DNA from 3 places in the Bradyrhizobium sp. S3.12.5 genome. Region 3 is predicted to be linked to each of the others. Evidence: predicted binding sites of a transcription regulator. Region 3 holds the regulator's gene; each other region holds the start of a gene.

Region 1 (5,096 bases), on a different contig from region 3:
GCTTGTGCAGCACCGTGTCATTGTCGAGCTCATTCCAGGCCCGTACCACGCCGGCCAGCGTGTTGTGATCGGCAATGCCGATCACGGGAATGCCGAGCTTGCTGGCCTGATGCACATAGGCGCGCGGATCCGAGCCGCCGCGCAGGAAGGAGAAGTTTGTGGTGATGCCGATCTCGGCATAAGTGGGAGTAGTCATGCGAAGAGACCGTGCACATACCAGCCGGGAGAAGCGGGCTTGCCGTCGGCGTCGAACACCTCCCCCTCGTAAAGGCCGTCGCGAAAAATCCAGAAGCGCAGGCCTTCGGCATCCTCGATGCGGAAATAATCCCGCGTCAGCTGCTTGCCGTCCTGCCGCCACCATTCCATGGCGATGCGCTCGGGTCCTTCCACCCGCACCACCGCATGTTTTGCGCGCCGCCAGGTGAATTGATGCGGCGGGCCATCAGGCACGGTCGCGAACGGCACTGTGACCGGCTCCGGCTTGTCGAACAGGCGCAAGGGGCGCAGCGGCGGCTCGCTCGCGGCACGCGCCGGCCATTCGGCCTGCATGGCGGCGGCGAGATGATGCTGCGCGGGCGCGGCCAGCACCGCACTTTCAGGGATATGGGTGTCCTGCGGCAGGTGCACGACGACGCGTTTTCCGCCGATACGCGCGGCGATGCGGTCGATCAGCGCGGCGAGCTCGTCATTGTCATGGACATTGGCATCGAGATCGCGCTGCTCCTGCACCACGATCTCGGTGCGGCTCGCCGACAGGCGCACCATGTCGAAGCCGAAGCCGGGATCGAGGGGATCGGCAAGCGCATCGAGCCGCTCGCGGAACAGCCGGTCTATGACGGCACTTCGCGTCACGGGACGCCCGGTCTCGACCATGATCGCGCGCACCACGCCGTCGGTGCGGAAGAACGCGGCCTCTAATCGGCGCGCGCCCTTGCCCTGCTTTTCCATGGAAGCGATCAGCGTATCGGCCAGCCGCGACAGCGTCATCGCGATCATGGTGTCGGTCGCGATCGGCTCGGCAAAGCGTTTTTCCACGATGTAGTCGGGCAGCGGTTTTCGCGGGCTGATCGGCGCATCGCCCTGCCCCAGCGCATGCGCGAGCAGCGTGGAGAACCGCGCGCCGAACCGCGCCGTGATTTCGCTCGGCGTGCGCAAGGCGACATCGCCGATCGTCTTCAGCCCGGCCCGGCGCAGGCCGGTGGTGATGGCCTCGTCCGCACCGAGCGCGGACACCGGAAACCGGTCGATCGCCGCCGCCTCCCCGCCATTGGCAACAATAACGCCAGGCGTCTGCCGCGTCAGCGTACGCGCGCAGACCGAGGTGCTGGCGATCGCGGCGCCGACGGCAAAGCCCTGGCGGGCCAGCGCACGGACCAGCGTCTGCAACAATGCAGCCTCGCCACCGAACAGATGCGCACAGCCGGTGATATCGAGGAACAGCCCGTGCGGCGGATCGAGCGCCACCAGCGGCGTGAAGCGGTCGCACCAGTCGGCGATATCGCTCAACGCCTTTGCATCGGCCACGACATCGGCGTCGAACACTTTCAGGTCCGGACACATCGCTCGCGCATTCGCCAGCGGCTGGCCGATGTACAGACCGAGCCGCTCGGCCGCCTCGTCCAGCGCATGGATCACCAGCGCATTGTTATCCTTGATGACGACAATGCTGGGCTCAGGATTATTACCCAACCCGCCGTTGAAGAACCGCTGGATCCGGTCGATGGGCAGGCGCGGCAGCCACAGGCTGAGAATACGCCGACGGTTCACTGAACTGGCACTCATCACACTTCCATTCCATGATCCACCGGCCACACGGGCCATGACGATTGCGCAACAGCTCGACATCGAAGCGCGGCGCGCCCCAGGCACTCCAAAGCGCCGCAGGCATTGAAGCCGCGCCCGGCGGCGAATGCGCCGCGCGCAGCATCCATCGTGTTTCCGCCGTCGAGGGCAGCGGCTGTGCCGCCATCCGCAACAAGAGGCCGGTGACGCCAGAGGATTGTGCGGCCAGCGTCAGCTTGCGGCTCGCCACGAGATCGAACTGCCTGGTCTCGCCCCAGAGCTCGAGCACGACGGCGCCGAGCGCATCGCAGGCGAGCGCATCGGCCGAGGTGCGCAGCGCGCTCTCCACGTCAGCCGCGCGCACCATCACCACGCGGCGCGGATCGAGGCCGAGCTCGGCGAGCCCGCACATCGACAACGCGCCGGTTTCAAGTTCCGAGAAATCCTGCCGCACCCACAGCAGCGGCCGACGCACCGTGACGCGGCCCGCAAGCCCGGTGATAAAGCCCGTCGCGGCCGCGCCCTGACGCCCCTCGCAAAACACCTCGTGGATCGCCGCGCGTGCGAGCCCGCCTTTCAAGGCGTGGTCGACCTCGCCGTGGCCGAGCGCGACGCGGTCGTGATGATGCACGACCTCCGCCGTCTCGATCCGTTCGATCTGGCTGCGCAAGGTCGCAAGCGCGCTCATGCGTGCGCCGCTCATGCTCGCCGCTCCTTCAGAGGTGATTGCCGATGACTCTCAAAAAGAGAACCAGCGGCTGGCTCATTTGTTCATGGTATGTTCTAATATAAAGCTAACGGCGCGCGAAGAGTCAATCGAATTGCGCTCGATCAGATTCATGAGCTGAATCAAAGGGATTCCGGGATGGACGTACAACGCAAGCTGGAGATCCTGGCGGATGCAGCCAAGTACGACGCCTCCTGTGCCTCCAGCGGCACCGAAAAGCGGGATTCCAGCGACGGCAAGGGCATGGGCTCGACCGCGCCGGGCATGGGCATCTGCCATTCCTACGCGCCGGACGGACGTTGCATCTCGCTGCTCAAGGTGCTGCTCACCAACGCCTGCAATTACGACTGTCTCTATTGCGTCAACCGCGCTTCCTCCAACGTGCCGCGCGCTCGCTTCACCATCGACGAGGTGGTCAAGCTGACGCTGGACTTCTACCGGCGCAATTACATCGAAGGACTGTTTCTCTCCTCCGGCATCATTCGCAGTCCCGACTACACCATGGAGCAGGTGGTCAGCGTCGCGCGAAAACTGCGCGAGGAGCATCACTTCCGCGGCTACATCCATCTCAAGACCATTCCGGAGGCCGACGACGCGCTGATCGCGGAAGCCGGCAGATATGCCGATCGTCTCTCCATCAATATCGAGATGCCTGAGGAGACCAGCCTGCAACAATTCGCGCCCGAGAAGGACGTGCGTGCGATCCGCCGCACCATGGGCCGGCTGCGGCTGAAACTGGACGAAGCCGAGGACAACCGCAGCACCAAGACGAAGGCCAAGCCGCAGCGCTTCGCGCCGGCAGGACAAAGCACGCAGATGATCGTCGGCGCCGATGGCGCGAACGATCACACCATTCTCCACACCAGCGCCAATCTCTACGGCTCATACCGGCTGCGGCGCGTCTATTACTCCGCCTTCAGCCCGATCCCCGACGCCAGCCGCGCGTTGCCTCTGGTACAGCCGCCGTTGTTGCGCGAGCACCGGCTCTACCAGGCCGACTGGCTGATGCGCTTCTACGGTTTTGACGTCGGCGAGATCGTCGACGACAGCGCGATGCTGCTGCTCGATATCGATCCCAAGCTCGCCTGGGCGCTGCGCCACCGCGACCGCTTTCCGCTCGACATCAATCGCGCCAGCCGCGAGGAGCTGTTGCGCGTACCGGGCTTCGGCACCAAGGCGGTCGAGCGCATCATCGCCACACGGCGCACCACCACGATCCGTCTCTCCGATCTCGCGCGGCTGCACGTGCCCCGCAACAAGGCGCTGCCGTTCATCGTGCTCAGCGATCACCGGCCCGCGCCGCACCGCCTCGACGAGGCGCGGCTGATCGAACGGTTCAAGCCGAAAGCAACGCAACTGGGGTTTGGCTTCTGATGCAGTACATCATCCTCGACACCGAAACCGATTTCGAAAGCTGGCGCAAAGCCGCCCGCACGCTCGTGCTTCATCATGTGAAGCCCACCGAAGTCACATGGGCCGTGCAAGGCGGCGAAGCCGAGTTGTTCGCACCGCCCGCACCATCTCCGATCCTCGAGGTGAACGACGGCACCTTCAGCGTGTCGGCAAAATTCGTCGAGCTCGCCCAGACCGCCATCCTGCATCGCGATCCGCAGCGCTTTGCGATCCTCTATCGCCTGCTCTGGCGACTGAAGGACAATCACGATCTCATCGAGGTCGCGACCGATCCTGACATCGCGTTAGCTACGGCGATGGCAAGAGCGGTCCATCGCGACGAGCACAAGATGCACGCCTTCGTGCGCTTCCGCGAGATCGGCCGTGAACGTGCCGCGCATTACGTCGCCTGGTTCGAGCCGGAGCATTATATCGTCGAGCTCGCCGCGCCGTTCTTCGCCAGACGCTTTGCCGATATGCCCTGGTCAATCCTGACGCCCGATCTCTGCGCGCATTGGGACGGCCACGCGCTTTCGTTCACGCCGGGCGTGAGCAAGAGCGAGGCGCCGGGCGAAGACCGGCTGGAGGAAACCTGGCGGCGCTACTACGCCAGCATCTTTAACCCGGCGCGGTTGAAGGTGAAGGCGATGCAGACGGAGATGCCGAGGAAATACTGGAGGAACCTGCCCGAGGCCTCGATCATTAAGCCTCTGATCGAGGACGCCGAACGCATGACCGGCGCCATGATCACCAACGCTGCAACCGATCCGCACAAGCCTCAGAAACGGCCGGAGGCTCCGATGACACGTAAGACTGTCACCAACGATCTCGAGGCGCTTCGCGAGGAAGCCGCCCATTGCCGCGCCTGCCAGCTCTACAAGGACGCGACGCAGACCGTGTTCGGCGAGGGACCGCAGAACGCCACCATCATGCTGGTCGGCGAGCAGCCCGGCGACAAGGAAGACCTCGCAGGCCACCCCTTCGTCGGCCCGGCCGGCCAGATGCTCGACCGCGCGCTCGCGGAAGCCGGCGTCGATCGCAAGAAGGTCTATGTCACCAACGCGGTGAAGCACTTCAAATTTGTGCCGCGCGGAAAGATCCGCCTGCACCAGAAGCCTGCGACGCCGGAGATCAAAGCTTGCCGCCAATGGTATGAGCGGGAAGTTTCGGCAATCCAGCCCAATCTCATCGTGGC
Region 2 (5,096 bases), on a different contig from region 3:
CAAGAACATGCTGACCGTGCTCAAGGCGGCGCGGCCGAACGACCGGCCGCCACTCTACTGCATCAACCAGGTCGGCATGCACAAGCGCGCCGAGATCGACGTCAAATCGTTCGCCAAGACCATGGAAAGCCAGCCGCTGGCGGTGATCCCGTTCGATTCAAAGCTGTTCTCGACCGCCGCCAATAACGGCCAGATGATTGCGGAGGTCTCCAAGAGCCACCGCACCACCGAGCTGTTCCAGAATATGGCCAACCGCCTCGCCGGGCGCGGCGAAGTGAGGAAGCCGAAGCGTTCGCTGCTCGGACCGCTGCTGAAGAAGCTGAAGGGCAGGACCGGACGCGCATCCGCTCCGCATCGCAAGGCGTCGTAAGCGCGAAAACGTTCTCGAGCGCGCAGTGCTCTCGGCGGCGGCGGATTACTTCTCCGCCCGCTGCTGCTGCTTCTTCGACAGCAGCTGGCGTAGCGCCGTGACCTTTGCCGCCGCCTGATCCGGCGGCAGATCGGCCTTCACGATGGTCTCGGCCTCGGCCTGCTTGCCTTCCAGCCCCAGCACCAGTGCGAGATTACCCCGCACGCGGGAATCGGCCGGGTTGCGCCGATAGGCGCGGCGCATGGTGTCCTCGGCCCGCGGCAGATTGTTCTGGAGCATGTAGGACAGGCCGAGATTGGACAAAACCTGCGGCTCGTCCGGCACGATCTTCAGCGCCGACGCATAATATTGCTGCGCTTCCTCGTTGCGGCCGAGCTGATCGAGCGCCGCGCCCTGCGCCGACAGGATGTGCCAGTCCGGATCCTCCGGCGTATGCGCCCGGCTGAGCACGTCGAAGGCCTGCTGGAAATTGCCGTTGTCGGCGAGCGCGCGACCGTAGCCGGCGAGCAGCGCCTTGTTGCTGGGATGGGCGAGCACGGCCTGCTCCATCACCGCGACCGCCTGGGCGCGCTGGCCGGTCTCGCGCAGCGCCTTGCCATAGTCGAGGGCGATGGCGGGATCGCTGGGCCTGGCGCGATAGCGCTCCCGCAAGCCGTCCATGTCGGGCTTGATGTCGGGCTTGGCGTCCGCCGTAGCGGCCGCTTCCGGCTTGCCACCGACGCCGAGCGCGCCGGTCACATCCTCCAGGCTCGTGGTCTGGCAGCCACCGAGGGCAAGCACCAGGAGCGCGGGAAGCAGGAATCTCGCCGGGGGAGAGGCAAGGGACGAACGCTTGGACATACTCTGATCACCGCCGGCGGACTGATCAGAGATGCTTTGCCGATTAACGCTAAATTCCCGTTAAGGACGCCCGCCTCTTGGGCTTAGTCGGTAAATTCCGCGCCGAATTCGCAGCCGATGCGCCAGCGCAGGCGGCATTGGCGGGAATAGTCGGGTGCGAAGATGATGGTGAATTGCGGCGGCAGTTCCAGGAATTCCGCCACGACCTTGACGCCGCCATCCGAGATATCCGTGATCGTGCAGTCCCGTGGCAGCGACCCCGCGCCAAAATGGATCTTGGCGAGCCGCGTGCACATCCGGCGTTCGCTTCTGCGGCGATTTGCAAGCATTTGAATTGTTCACCCGTTAGATCACGGCCCATCCCGCAGCCCTAGGAGTAGCGGACATTCATTGGAATGTGCTGAGCGCAGCCGCTCGCATTCGAGGCGTAGTCGAAGCTTAGTGTCGCCGTCCCGTTTACCGGTCGTTAGGAATCGCGGCGCCCTTGCCTTCGTTCTTGTATTGTTCTTGTCAGGGCCATCGCGCTCTGCTACCCCTAATTGTGCGAGGGGGCATCATGGTCCAGCGGGTTTCGACAGTCGCCTTTGAAGGGATCGAGGCCCGCGCGGTCGACGTGCAGGTGCAGGTCGCCCCGGGCCTGCCGGCCTTCGCCATCGTCGGCCTGCCCGACAAGGCGGTATCGGAGGCGCGCGAGCGGGTCCGCTCGGCGCTGATCGCCTCGGGGCTGGCGCTGCCGGCGCGGCGGATCATCGTCAATCTCGCCCCTGCCGACGTCCCGAAGGAAGGCAGCCATTACGACCTGCCGATCGCGCTCGGGCTGATGGCGGCGATCGGCGCGATCCCGCCGGATGCGCTGACCGGTTTTACCGTGCTCGGCGAGCTCGGCCTCGACGGCTCGATCGCACCGGTGGCCGGCGTTTTGCCAGCCGCGATCGGCGCCAATGTGCGCGAGGAAGGCCTGATCTGTCCGGCGGCCTGCGGCTCGGAAGCGGCGTGGGCGAGCCCGGACATCCAGATTGTCGCCGCACACTCGCTGATTCAGATCGCCAACCATTTCAAGGGCACACAGGTGTTGTCGCGGCCCGTGCCGAAAGTCCATGAGGCAGCAAGCTCGCGGCTCGATCTGCGCGACATCAAGGGCCAGGAGAGCGCCAAGCGGGCGCTGGAGATCGCGGCCGCGGGCGGCCATCACCTGTTGATGATCGGCGCGCCCGGTGCCGGCAAATCGATGCTGGCGGCGCGGCTGCCCTCGATCCTGCCGCCGCTGTCGCCGGGCGAATTGCTCGAGGTCTCGATGATCGCCTCCGTCGCCGGCGAGATCGAGGGCGGCGCGCTGACATCGCAGCGGCCGTTTCGCTCGCCACATCATTCCGCCAGCATGGCCGCGCTGACCGGCGGCGGCGCGCGCGCGAAGCCCGGCGAGATCTCGCTGGCGCATCAGGGCGTGCTGTTCCTCGACGAGCTGCCCGAGTTCGATCCGCGCGTGCTGGATTCGCTGCGCCAGCCGCTGGAGAACGGCGAGGTCTCGGTCTCCCGCGCCAACCACCGCGTGACTTACCCCGCGCGCTTCATGCTGATCGCAGCGATGAACCCCTGCCGCTGCGGCCATGCGTTCGAGCCGGGCTATGCCTGCAAGCGCGGCCGCATCGATCGCTGCGCCGGCGATTACCAGGCGCGCATCTCCGGTCCGCTGATGGACCGCATCGATCTGCGCATCGAGGTCCCGGCCGTGACCGCGGCCGATCTGATCCTGCCGCCGGCGGCGGAAGGCTCCGCCGAAGTCGCCGCGCGCGTGGCGGCGGCGCGCGACATCCAGCTCAAACGCTACGCCGATGCCGGCCTGCCGCAGGTCCGCACCAATGCCGAGGCGCCGGCGTCCGTTCTGGAGGACATCGCCAAGCCGGACGCACAGGGCCAGAAGCTGCTGCGCGATGCCGCCGAGACCATGCGGCTGTCTGCGCGCGGCTATCACCGCGTGCTGCGGGTGGCCCGCACGCTCGCCGACCTCGACGGCGCCGACAAGATCGGCCGGCTGCATCTTGCCGAAGCGCTGTCCTACCGCGCACTCGCGGAGGATGTGCGGCAGTTGGCGTGAGCGCGCAGCGCATCAACCCGACGGTAACGAGTTTCCTTTACGCTCTGCAAACCATAGGCCCACAAGTCCAGTCCGGGCCCGGCGAGTAGAGCGTCATGTTGCGTTTCAAGATCCTGGCCTCGGTGGTTCCCCTGTTGGCGGCTGCGGTGTTCGCCCGCAACGAGATCACATCGGTCTCGCATCCCTGCATCGCCCTCGGCGACACCTCGGTCGAGCTGACATCCCTGTTCTGGACGGCCGGCGTCCATGTCGCCTTCACCGACGATGTGTCGCGGGCCACGGTGCGGGTCCAGATCACCGACGATGCGGATGCCGCCGACTTCGCAGTCGTGGACGACGGCGCAAGCGACGAGCCGAGCGCCTGCCAGGCCAATCCGGCGACGCGCCTCATCACGATTGCCGCGCAGCCGGTCGATGACGGCCCGGTCATTTATCTCTCCGCAGATGGTCCCGCTGACTTCCGTGTTTACGTCCGTTCGAAGACATTTACGCAGAAGGAGGCCGCAGCCCTGATCGTCGGCGCTCATGGCCCCCACCCACTCCCCCTCCAGGCGGCTTCGCTCTGAAGCGTTAACACCTCGTCAACCCTGTTTGGAGCTCGCCGCAAAGCCGCAAGCTGTTCGCAAGGTCGGCGAGACATCGTCGCCAATGGCGGTGGCGGGTTTCGGACAAGAGTCGGGGTCGGTGGCAATGGGTCGGACGTTCCGGATCAAGGTGCACATGCGCCGCTTCAGGCGACGGCATCCTCGAATTGCCTTTGCGATCCGCTCCTTCATGATTTTCTCGGCGACTTTCGGCGGCGCCTATGGCTTCGTCACCGGCAGCCGCGCGCCGAATTCCGGCTACGATCCCAACACCTTTGCGATCGGCGCGAGCTTCCTGTTTGCGCTGGCCTGCCTCGGTCTCGCGACGCTCAGCATGCGGCTGCGCTTCGTCAACAAGCGGATGCGCAAGCTCGCCGCCCACAACGAGGCGCTGATCGACCGCAATTGGGAGCTGAAGGAAGCCGAAGAGCGCGCCCGCAGCCTGTTCGAATCGCAGGGCGATCTGATCGTGCTGCGTGACCATCAGGGCCGCATCACCTTTGCCAACGACGCCTATTGCGCGCTGGCCGGACAGACGCGCGGTGCGCTGGTCGGCACGCGGTTCGACTTCGAGGTGCTGGAGCAGGGCGACAGCGCGCGCGAGAGCAACGGCACGCGCATCCACGACCAGAGAATCTCCACCCCGCTCGGCGCGCGCTGGATCGCCTGGCGCGAAGGATTCGTGCGGCTCGATGCCGGCCAGCCCGCCGATCTGCAGAGTGTCGGCCGCGACGTCACCGACCGCACCGAGACCGAACGCGCGCTGTCGGATGCCCGCGACCAGGCCGAAGCCGCCAACCGCGCCAAGTCGCGCTTCCTCGCGATGGCCTCGCACGAGATCCGTACCCCCCTGAACGGCATCATCGGCATGGGCGGGCTGTTGCTCGACACCACGCTGACGCCGGAGCAGACGACTTACGCCAGGGCCGTGAAAACCTCGGGCGAAGCGCTGATGGCGCTGATCGAGGAGCTGCTCGACTATTCCAAGATCGAGGCCGGCAAGCTCGATCTCGACCAGCGTCCCTTTGCGCTCTCGACCTTGATCGAGGAGGTCACCGAGCTGCTGGCACCGCGCGCGCAGGCGAAAAACCTCGAGATCGCTTCCTATGTCGACGAGCGCCTTCCGCTGGAAGTCGTTGGCGATGCCGCACGGCTGCGCCAGGTGCTGCTCAATCTCGCCGGCAACGCCATCAAATTCACCGCAAGC
Region 3 (5,096 bases):
GCCCGATCACTCGACAACCGCGCGCATCGCGCTGTGGGGCGGCCGCGAGATTGCGATGCTATTCATGGCCTCGATGATCGCGGGGTTTGCGACCACGCCCTATGCCGCCTTCCATTTCCATCGCGTCACGCCCTATGGCGTGCTTGCCAATCTCGGCGCGATGCCGGTGGTCTCGGCGCTGGTGATGCCGGCTGGGCTGTTGGGATTGCTCGCGGCACCGTTCGGGCTCGACGGGGTGTTCTGGTGGTTGATGGGGATCGGTATCGACTGGATGGTGGCGGTCTCGCGATGGGTCGCGGCGCTGCCCGGCGCGATCGGCCACGTCAGTGCCTTCGGCACTGCGCCGCTGATCGCGGCGAGCCTCGGCCTCGTCCTGATGGGACTGCTACGCACGCCGCTGCGCTGGTCGGGCGCGTTCGTGCTCGTGGCGGCAATCGTCTGGGGTCTGTCGGTCCGGCAACCCGACATCCTTATCGCCGGTGACGGCCAGAGCGTTGCCGTGCGGGGCAGGGACGGGCAGCTGCACCTGATCAGGGCGAGCAAGGACAGCTTTCTGCTCAAGGAGTGGCTCGCGGCCGATGCCGACTCTCGCGATCCCGGCAGCGTCGCGCTTGCCGATGGTGTGTCGTGCGACGAGTCAGGCTGCGTGACGCCGCTCGCCGACGGACGCATCGTTGCGCTGGCGTTGCGCATTGACGCGCTGGGAGACGATTGCAGCCGCGCGGCACTGGTGGTGACGGCAAGGTCCGCGCCGCCGGATTGTGGTGCGATGGTGGTCGATCGGCCACGTCTCGTGCGTCAGGGCGCGCTGGCGCTGACGCCGCGTGGCGACGGCTTTGCGATTCAGGCGGTAAAGGCGAGGGGCGCAAACCGCCCCTGGTCGCCGGCGGCGGCCGGCGATGGAGATTTCGAACAGACCCTCATGCCGCGGTCGGCAGCTCCGCGCTCCAAAGACGCAACGCCGTCTGACGCCGACCTGCAGGCCGATGACTGAGATCGACGGCTTAGCCGATCGGCAGGCGCGGGGACGTGGAGCGGCTGTCGGCGACCTGCGGCTTGTGCTCGCGCTCGCCGAGCGGCTGGGTCACGGGCAGTTGCAGCACGGTTGCGCGCTGGCCTTCGACCAGTTGCGTCACCAGGACGTATTTGCCGTCGGGGAATTCGATCGCGTCGTGATGGCGGTCGGGAATGTGCGGATCGACCTTGCCGAACTTGCCGACGCGCGAGTTGATGGTGCGCGTCCAGATCCAGCGATTGTCGTAGCGGACGTTGTCGGCGAAGGCGAGCTCCGTTCCCGGCAGCAGGCAGACCGCGACGGACATGTCGGCTTCGGAGGCGAAGCCGCGCGTCGAGGTGCCGCGGAACGTTGTCGTGACGATCGTCTCGCCAACTTCTGCGGGACGCGTCGCGACGGCATGCAGGCTATAGTCACACATCGGGTGCTCCTCAATCAGGATAGAGCACCCGCGCCTCTGTCTCGGAGGCGCAGGCCCCTATCAGAGTGGAAGCTCATCTTATGCTTGTTTGTGGGCAAATCTGCGGCTCGCATCAGCAGAGCGCGATCACATTATCTTTTTCAAATGCACGAGGAACAAAGCCTGCTCCCGCGCATTCGGTGAGCGCGTTGCTTCAGCGGCCGGCTGGCGCTGACCAGCCCGAATATTGCCAAGCCGGCTGCGCGACGGCGTTACGGGCATTGCGGAATTGCTCGGTCGTTGCGCGCGGTGCTTTGCGAGCGTGGTGCTGCGGCTGCGCAGCCAAGGCTTGCGAGCCCAAGGCTTGCGACCCCAAGGCTTGCGACCCCAAGGCTTGCGACACTAAGGCCTGCGACGCTGATACTGCGATCAGCGTCATCGTGACGGTGCTCAAAATGATCTTGCGCATGTTGGTCTCCTCGGTCTGGCAAAGGCCCTGCGAAGCAATGCGTGCTTCGTTGCGGCGTGCCGAGGATGTAGCGCTGGAGAAGGGGCCGGATAATCTGTGCAAAACCAGAAAGACTACCCAGCCGGAGCGGACAATCGTCCGCTCCAATCGTTGATTGCGCTCGCCGATAGCGACGCGATCAGTACTTCCGGTACAGCCCGATCAGCTTGCCCTGGATCTTGACCCGGTTGGGCGGCAGGATGCGAACCTCATAGGCCGCGTTGGCCGGCTCGAGCGCGATCGAGGCGCCGCGACGGCGGAAACGCTTGAGTGTCGCTTCCTCGTCGTCGATCAGGGCGACCACGATGTCGCCGGTATCGGCGCTCTCGTTGCGCTGGATCAGCGCCATGTCGCCATCGAGAATGCCGGCCTCCACCATGGAGTCGCCGCGCACTTCGAGCGCGTAGTGCTCGCCCGAGCCGAGCATGTCGGGCGGGACGCTGATGGTGTGGCTGCGGGTTTGCAAAGCCTCGATCGGCGTGCCGGCCGCGATCCGGCCCATCACGGGCACTGCGACTGGACGCTCACCCTCGTCGGCCGGCAGGCTCGACGCCGGGCGCACCTTGCCGAGATTGCCCTCGATGACGCTCGGCGTGAAGCCGCGGCGGCTGCCAGCGGCGGCCTGGAGTTCGGGCAGCTTGATCACCTCGATGGCGCGGGCGCGGTTGGGCAGGCGGCGGATGAAGCCGCGCTCCTCGAGCGCAGTGATCAGGCGATGGATGCCTGATTTCGAGCGCAGATCGAGCGCGTCCTTCATCTCGTCGAAGGAGGGCGGCACGCCGCTTTCCTTCAGACGTTCACTGATGAACCGCAGGAGCTCGTACTGTTTGCGCGTTAACATCTCGACCAAAATCCCCCGGTTGATGTCGTTCGATTCCGAGACGCTGAAGTCAGCAATAAGCCGCACACGCTCGAAACAAATCATGAACGGACACTATATGTTCGATACTTGTTCCGCAACTGCTTAATTTACCGTGAACGCGACAAAGTTCGCGGAACGCATGCGAACAATGCGCTCAAACGGGCAGTCGCAGCACCTCGCAGGGCGCTCCCGCTTCGGCCCTCGGTGCGAACGGTGCGCGCACGAGAAGTGCCTGTGCCGCAGCGAGATTCGCAAGCAGCGAGGAGTCCTGGTGATTGACGGGAAGGGCGATCAGCGTGCCGTCATCACGCACATCCAGGCGGGCGCGCAGATAGTCCTCGCGCTGGTCATTGGCGCCGACGTCGCGGCCGAGCACGGCGCGTTCGCGGCGGTGATGAACCATCGAACGGCCCGACAACGCACGAATCAGCGGCACCATGAACAGGAAGCCGCAAACGTAGGATGACACGGGATTGCCGGGCAGGCCGATTACGCGCATCGCCCCGAGCTGCCCGTTCATCATCGGCTTGCCCGGCCGCATCGCGATTTTCCAGAACGCCATCGAGGTGCCTTCGTCGCGGAGCGCCTGCTGCACCAGATCGTGGTCGCCGACCGAGGCGCCGCCCGTCGTGATCAGGATGTCGGCGCCGGATTCGCGCGCGCGGCGGATGCCGGCGGTGGTGGCGGCAAGCGTGTCGGCGGCAATCCCGAGGTCGATGGTGTCGGCCCCCTCGCTGCGAGCGAGCGCATGCAGGGCGTAGCCGTTGGAATAAACGATCTGGCCATGACCAGGCGTCGTGCCCGGCATCACCAGCTCGTCGCCGGTGGCAAGAATCGCGACCTTCGGACGGCGGCTGACCGCCAATTGCGGGTGGTTCATGCCGGCGGCAAGCGCGAGGTCGCGCTCCGTCAGCCGGGCGCCCTTGCGCAGCAGCACGTCACCCTCGGAGAAGTCGACGCCGGCCGGGCGGATGTGCCGACCGGTGACGGCTTCCTCCTTGATCGTGATGCGCTTGCCGTCGGCAACGGTGTCCTCCTGGATCACGACTGCGTCCGCGCCGTCGGGAACGACACCGCCGGTGAAGATCCGGACGGCTTGCCCGGCACCGACAGTTCCTGCAAACGGCCGGCCGGCAGCGACCTCGCCGATGACATTGAGCTGCGCATCGACCCTGGCTGCATCGGCCGCGCGGACGGCATAGCCATCCATCGCCGACATCGCCTGCGGTGGCTGCGTGCGCCGCGCCGCGACGTCGCGCGCGAGGACGCGATGGAAGGCCGCATCAAGCGCGACAGATTCCTCGGGCAGCGGCTCCGCACCGGCGAGCACCGCGGCAAGCGCATCGGAAACCGGCATGAGGGCCACGGCTGAAAGCTCCTGCTTGGGCAACGCGACAATCAGGTCGCGGCCAGCGTTCTAGCCGACTGTGGCCGTTGAGGCAAAACGGATGCGCATACGCGCGGACGCAGCTATTTCTGGAGCAACAGCCGCACCAGCTCGGCCTGTCGCCCCACGCCGGTCTTGTCGAAGATCTTCGACAGATGGCTGCGCGCGGTTCCGTCCGCGATGCCGAGCCGTTCGGCCGTGGCTTTGCGGCCGCCGCCCTTGACGATCTCGAGCGCGAAGGCCGCTTCGGCACGGGTCAGGCCGTAACGCGCGCGTAGGGCGTCGAGTCTTGATCTCGCGTCCGGCTCGGGGTCGGTGATCAGCACCATCGCACTCGATCGCCAGCCGGAGGCGAGCGACACCGAGCTCTCCGCCCAATCGCTGCCGACCGGCGTTACCTGCACGTGCAGCGGCATGCGGCCGGGAAGCCGCCGCAGGCTCATCTCGCCTCCGATGCGATCGGGATTATCGATGCTGCACGAACCGACCAGCGTTTGCAGACAACGGCCATCGTCGCTGGTGATGGCGCTCAGCGCGCCCGCGTCGATCACGATGCCGTCGGCGGCGTCGAGCCATTCGCGCGCGCGACGATTGACGAAGATCGGGCGGGCCTGGGCGTCCGCGAGAATGAAACCCTGATCGAGGCCGTCGAGGCCCGCCAGCGCCGCGCGGCCGGCGATGTCGAGCTGGTGGGTACGCCGCTGGATCGCAACGGCGCGTACGAGATGCTGCGCCAACGTTGCAAACAGCCGCCGCGCCTTGTCGTCATACGGAGACAAATTGGACGGCCGATGGCTGGTCAGGATGCCCGTGGCGTTGTGATCGACCAGCAGATTCGTCGTCAACGGTTCGGTGTCGAAACCGCCCGGCTGCCACCATTCGTTGTAGAAATCGCTGCGGGTGAACTCATCGCGTGTGATGAAG

Evidence for each region. The regulator LexA, encoded in region 3, represses DNA repair genes until DNA is damaged. The targets are predictions, from matches to a motif close to TGTTCNNNNTGTGTTCNG.
Region 1: the regulator LexA is predicted to act here: its motif matches at 2,551-2,568, upstream of ABIC09_RS03450 (ImuA family protein).
Region 2: the regulator LexA is predicted to act here: its motif matches at 1,702-1,719, upstream of ABIC09_RS34125 (YifB family Mg chelatase-like AAA ATPase).

The regions. Positions count from the first base shown of each region.
Region 1 is NZ_JBEPRF010000002.1:292,841-297,936, forward strand. It holds gene ABIC09_RS03440 (error-prone DNA polymerase) at 1-196, opposite strand, end outside; gene ABIC09_RS03445 (Y-family DNA polymerase) at 193-1,782, opposite strand; gene ABIC09_RS03450 (ImuA family protein) at 1,682-2,485, opposite strand; gene ABIC09_RS03455 (putative DNA modification/repair radical SAM protein) at 2,648-3,883, shown strand; gene ABIC09_RS03460 (UdgX family uracil-DNA binding protein) at 3,883-5,096, shown strand, end outside.
Region 2 is NZ_JBEPRF010000033.1:33,736-38,831, forward strand. It holds gene ABIC09_RS34110 (CpaE/TadZ family protein) at 1-370, shown strand, start outside; gene ABIC09_RS34115 (tetratricopeptide repeat protein) at 416-1,210, opposite strand; gene ABIC09_RS34120 (PilZ domain-containing protein) at 1,294-1,539, opposite strand; gene ABIC09_RS34125 (YifB family Mg chelatase-like AAA ATPase) at 1,767-3,305, shown strand; gene ABIC09_RS34130 (hypothetical protein) at 3,401-3,871, shown strand; gene ABIC09_RS34135 (PAS domain-containing hybrid sensor histidine kinase/response regulator) at 3,996-5,096, shown strand, end outside.
Region 3 is NZ_JBEPRF010000010.1:81,353-86,448, reverse strand. It holds gene ABIC09_RS16300 (ComEC/Rec2 family competence protein) at 1-994, shown strand, start outside; gene ABIC09_RS16295 (hypothetical protein) at 1,005-1,436, opposite strand; gene ABIC09_RS16290 (hypothetical protein) at 1,630-1,884, opposite strand; gene lexA (transcriptional repressor LexA) at 2,063-2,764, opposite strand; gene ABIC09_RS16280 (molybdopterin molybdotransferase MoeA) at 2,940-4,151, opposite strand; gene ABIC09_RS16275 (helix-turn-helix transcriptional regulator) at 4,256-5,096, opposite strand, start outside.